DNA from 2 places in the Micromonospora sp. NPDC005257 genome. Region 1 is predicted to be linked to the other one. Evidence: riboswitches for the same ligand, from Rfam matches in the RefSeq annotation. Region 1 holds a riboswitch; the other holds the start of a gene.
What was found. Region 1 has a riboswitch for cyclic di-AMP ahead of ACFYO8_RS13490 (NlpC/P60 family protein). Riboswitches for the same ligand answer to the same signal wherever they lie in the genome.
Positions count from the first base shown of each region.

Region 2: it holds a riboswitch for cyclic di-AMP, as region 1 does, so the genes downstream of both, ACFYO8_RS26050 (hypothetical protein) here and ACFYO8_RS13490 (NlpC/P60 family protein) in region 1, are expected to answer to the same signal.

Region 1 is NZ_JBIAKL010000005.1:271,351-273,541, reverse strand. Features, by position in the region: gene ACFYO8_RS13490 (NlpC/P60 family protein) at 1-935, opposite strand, end outside; cyclic di-AMP (ydaO/yuaA leader) riboswitch at 948-1,086, opposite strand; gene ACFYO8_RS13485 (peptidoglycan recognition family protein) at 1,325-2,191, shown strand, end outside.
Region 2 is NZ_JBIAKL010000014.1:124,349-126,539, forward strand. Features, by position in the region: gene ACFYO8_RS26045 (cation diffusion facilitator family transporter) at 1-642, shown strand, start outside; cyclic di-AMP (ydaO/yuaA leader) riboswitch at 786-916, shown strand; gene ACFYO8_RS26050 (hypothetical protein) at 921-1,997, shown strand; gene ACFYO8_RS26055 (SRPBCC family protein) at 2,021-2,191, opposite strand, start outside.

The DNA of each region.
Region 1 (2,191 bases):
ACGTACATCGCCACGTGGTGCAGGTCGCCGTAGTAGAAGACGAGGTCACCGGCACGCAGCTCGGCCCGGCTGATCCGCTTCGTCACGCCGTGCTGTTGGCGCGCGTTGTGCGGCAGCGACACACCGCCCTTGGCCCAGGCCGCCATGGTCAGGCCCGAGCAGTCGAAGTGGTCCGGCCCGGCCGCGCCCCAGACGTAGATCTTGCCGATCTGGGCGCAGGCGAACTTGACCGCCGCACCGGCCGCGCCACCGGGGTAACCGGCCGGGCAGGGCGCCGGGCGCAGCGGGCCGCCACCACCCTTGCCGTACACCTTGAGCCGCAGCTTCTGCAGCCGGGCGATCTCGGCGTCGATCTGCTTCTTCTTCGCCGCGAGCTGGGCCTCGGTGCGCGCCAGCCCGGCGATCATCTCGTCCAGCGGCTTCTTCTTCGCCGCCAGCTCGTCGCGCAGCGCCGCGACGGAGCGCACCTGCTCGTGCTGCCGGTGCGCGAAGCGGTCGAGCAGTTCCAGGCCGTTGACCAGGTCACCGGGCGAGCGGCTGCCGAGCAGCGCGTTGACAGTGGACAGGTTGTCGCCCTTGTAGGCGTCGGCGGCGAGCCCGCCGACCTGGCCGAGCGCGGCGTCCACCCGGGCCTGGAGGGGTGCGATCTGCCGGCCGAGCGCGTCGGCTTGCTTGCGCCGCGCGGCGAGTTGCTCGCGTACGGCGTTCACCTGCTCGATGACCGGTTCGAGCTTGTTCCAGTCGCGGTCGATCTGGGCTTCGATCTCGGCGACCGAGGGTTCGGCGTGTGCCGCCGTGGCGCCGCCGGTCAGGACGACGGCGGTGCCGACCAGGGCGGCGAGTGCGGTGGTGAAGCGGGACCAGCGGGTACGCGGCACAGCCGTGAACCGGTCGACCGACCGGCTCGACGACGGCCGCGGGGCATGGAGTGCCACCGGGCGTCCGTACTCCTTCTTCAGTTCCGCCTACCGGGTTAGCTGACGGATTCGGGCGGGAAGGGAGCCGCCCTACCGCAGCAGCGCTGCGGATTCACCCCAGGTACCTGGTTCCCCGGCTCGCCCGTGGGCGACTCGGCGGTGCCGGACCGTCACCGACCGGGGTGGACGGTGAGACATGCGGCCGACGATTCACCAGAGTAGGGACCACAGTTATCGATCCGCAACTTCCGGCGGCGTGACACTCCGTACGCGATGCGGCAGCGCGCCGCGAGCGGAGGCGAAATTTTCTTTCAAGACTGATTACCCACTGGAAAGGTATTGACCATCGCGGGTGTGCGGAGTGAGGGTGGAAACGCAGTGACCCCCATCCCTGTCCAGGAGGTTCGATGCACCTCTCCGCCCCGCCGTCAGGCAGACGGATACTGCTCGCCGCCGCCGTGGTGACCGCCACCGCGCTGGCGACGACCGGCCCGGTGAACGCCGCGCCGGACACGTCCGCGCCCGCGAGCGACAGGCAACAACAATACGCCGCCGCGGCCGCCGAGTACGGCGTCCCGCAGAACGTGCTGCTCGGTGTCTCCTACCTGGAGTCCCGCTGGGACACCCACACCGGGCAGCCGAGCACCAGCGGCGGATACGGCCCGATGCACCTGACCGACGCCGCGCACATCCTCGCCACGCCGGGCAGCGCCCACGTCGACGAGGACGAGGACCCGCGCGGCGACGACTCCCGCCCGCTGAAGCTCGACCCGGCCACGGCCGCCACGCCGGAGCGGGAGACCCCACTGCCGCCCGCCTCGCTCCAGACGCTCGACGCCGCCGCCGCGCTCACCGGGCTCGACGCGGGGACGCTGCGGACCGACCCGGCCGCGAACATCCGCGGTGGCGCGGCGCTGCTGGCGTCGTACCAGAAGGCCCTGGGCGGGCCGGTCGGCGCCGGCACCGACCCGGCGGCCTGGTACGGGGCGGTGGCCCGGTACTCCGGCGCGGACACCACCGACGGCGCGGCGGCCTTCGCCGACGAGGTGTACGACCAGCTCGGCCAGGGCGCCAGCCGGACCACCGACGACGGCCAGCGGGTCACGCTCGCCGCCACCGCCGCGAAGCCGGACCGCTCCCGGCTGGCCCGGCTCGGCCTGCGCAACGCCGAGCGGCCGGACGGGCTGGAGTGCCCGGTCCGGCTGGCCTGCGAGTGGATCCCCGCGCCGTACGAGCAGCTCAGCGACGACCCGGGCGACTACGGCAACCACGAC
Region 2 (2,191 bases), on a different contig from region 1:
GCCGCCCTGGCCAACGCCGTGCTGCTCGGCGCCGTCGCGCTCTACGTCCTGGTCGAGGCGGTACGCCGGTTCGACGAGCCGCCCGAGGTGCTGGCCGGTCCGATGCTCGTGGTGGCGGTGCTCGGCCTGCTCGCCAACATCGTCGCGTTCGCGCTGCTGCGCGCCGGGGCGAAGGAGAGCATCAACCTGCGCGGGGCCTACCTGGAGGTGCTCGGCGATCTACTCGGCTCGCTCGGCGTGATCGCCGCCGCGCTGGTCATCGCCGTGACCGACTGGTGGTGGGCCGACCCGCTGGTCGCCGTCGGGATCGGCCTGTTCATCCTGCCGCGCACCTGGCGGCTCGGCCGCGCCGCGCTGCGCATCCTGGTGCAGGCCGCGCCGGAGCACCTCCAGGTGACCGCCGTGCACGACCGGCTGGCCGCGGTGCCCGGCGTGGCCGAGGTGCACGACCTGCACGTCTGGACGCTCACCTCGGGCATGGAGGTGGCCTCGGCGCACCTGACCACCGACCCGGGCGTGGACCCGGGCGCAGTGCTGGCCGCCGCGCGGGCCGCCCTGCACGAGGACTTCTCCATCGATCACGCCACGTTGCAGGTCGAACCCGGAGCGTCGGCCGGAGTGTGCGGCAAGACCGAGTGGTGATTAGGGCAGACTTAAATCACTGTGGCTGTTGTAGTCTTATGCCGGTTTTGCCCCGCCTAGTGGTATTGCTCCACGGAGCCGTACCCGGGCAGCGCCGGTAGTCTCGGTCGCGGCCGCACCCGCGGGCGCCACCGGCCCCGGTGGGGCGGCCGTCGCCTAATCGTCCGCAGGGACGAGCCGGGGAACCACGTACGTGGGGTGCATCCGCGTCAGCGGTAGGGATCTTCCGTCCCGAACCCGTCAGCTAACCCGGTCGGCGTTGACGGAAGGACGTGTGAATGCCCGACGTGGCACCTGTACGACGGACGGCCGCCCGGTTGGCGGCCCTGCTCGTCGCGACGCTGACCCTCGGCGTCGCGACCGTTCCGGTCTCCCCCGCCTCGGCGGCGCCGGCGACCGGCCTGCTCGCCGCCGCGCCCGGCGACGACGAGGGCGGCACGCCCGAACTGCGTGCCCAGCTCGACGCCGCCAGCAAGGGCTGGCTGGAGGCGAAAGCCGCGCTGAACCGGTCGGAGAAGCGCCAGAAGCAACTGAACGAACAGCTCAAGACGGTCGGCGCCGAGCTGGCCGTACGCGACGCGAAGGTCGGCGAGATCGCCGTGGTGGCGTACCGCAACGGCCGCCTGGGCACCGCCGGGGCGCTGCTCGGCAGCAGCAGCCCGGAGGGCCTCATGGACCGGGCCGCCGCGCTGGAGCAGGTCGCCGCGCACGAGGACCGTACGCTGCGCGACCTGATCACCACCCGGGACGAGGCCACCCGCACCCGCGCCCAGCTCGACGGCGAGATCCGCGAGCAGCGCAAGCAGGTGACGGTGATGGCCAAGCGCAAGGAGCAGGCCGAGCGCGCCCTGGAGGTGGCCAACGACCGCGCCTCGCGCAGCAGCAGCAGCGGCGGTGGCAGCGTCCAGGGCACCTCCAACAAGAACGCGAAGCCGGCGCCGCGCAACTCGGACGGCTCCTGGCCGTCGGAGTCGTGCAGCGTCAACGACCCCACCCCGGCCGACGGCTGCATCACCCCGCGCACGCTGCACGCGCTGCAACAGGCGAAGGCGGCCGGGTTCACCAGGTACGTCTCGTGCCACCGGCCCAGCGGCTCGGGCGAGCACCCGAAGGGGCGGGCCTGCGACTTCGCCGCGCAGAAGAACGGCTTCGGCGGCGTGGCCTCCGGCGGCGACCGGACGTACGGCAACAACCTGGCCGCGTACTTCGTGCGCAACGCCGACCCGCTCGCCGTGCTCTACGTGATCTGGTTCAAGCAGATCTGGCTGCCCAGCAGCGGGTGGAAGTCGTACAGCGGCGGCAACGGCGACCCGTCCAGCGACCACACCAACCACGTGCACCTGTCGGTGTACTGAGCGCCCGCAAGGGGTCGGCCGGGTCAGGCCGGCCGGCCCTCCAGGGTCGGTCCGAGACGCGCCGCCAGGCCCAGGTGAGCCGCCCGGGCCTGGCGGAACGCGTACCCGAAGAGCGGCGCCGGCGCGGTGAGCGTGATCTCCACCTCGATGCGTACCGTGCCGTCGGGCTCGTCGCACAGCCGGGTGTAGTTGCG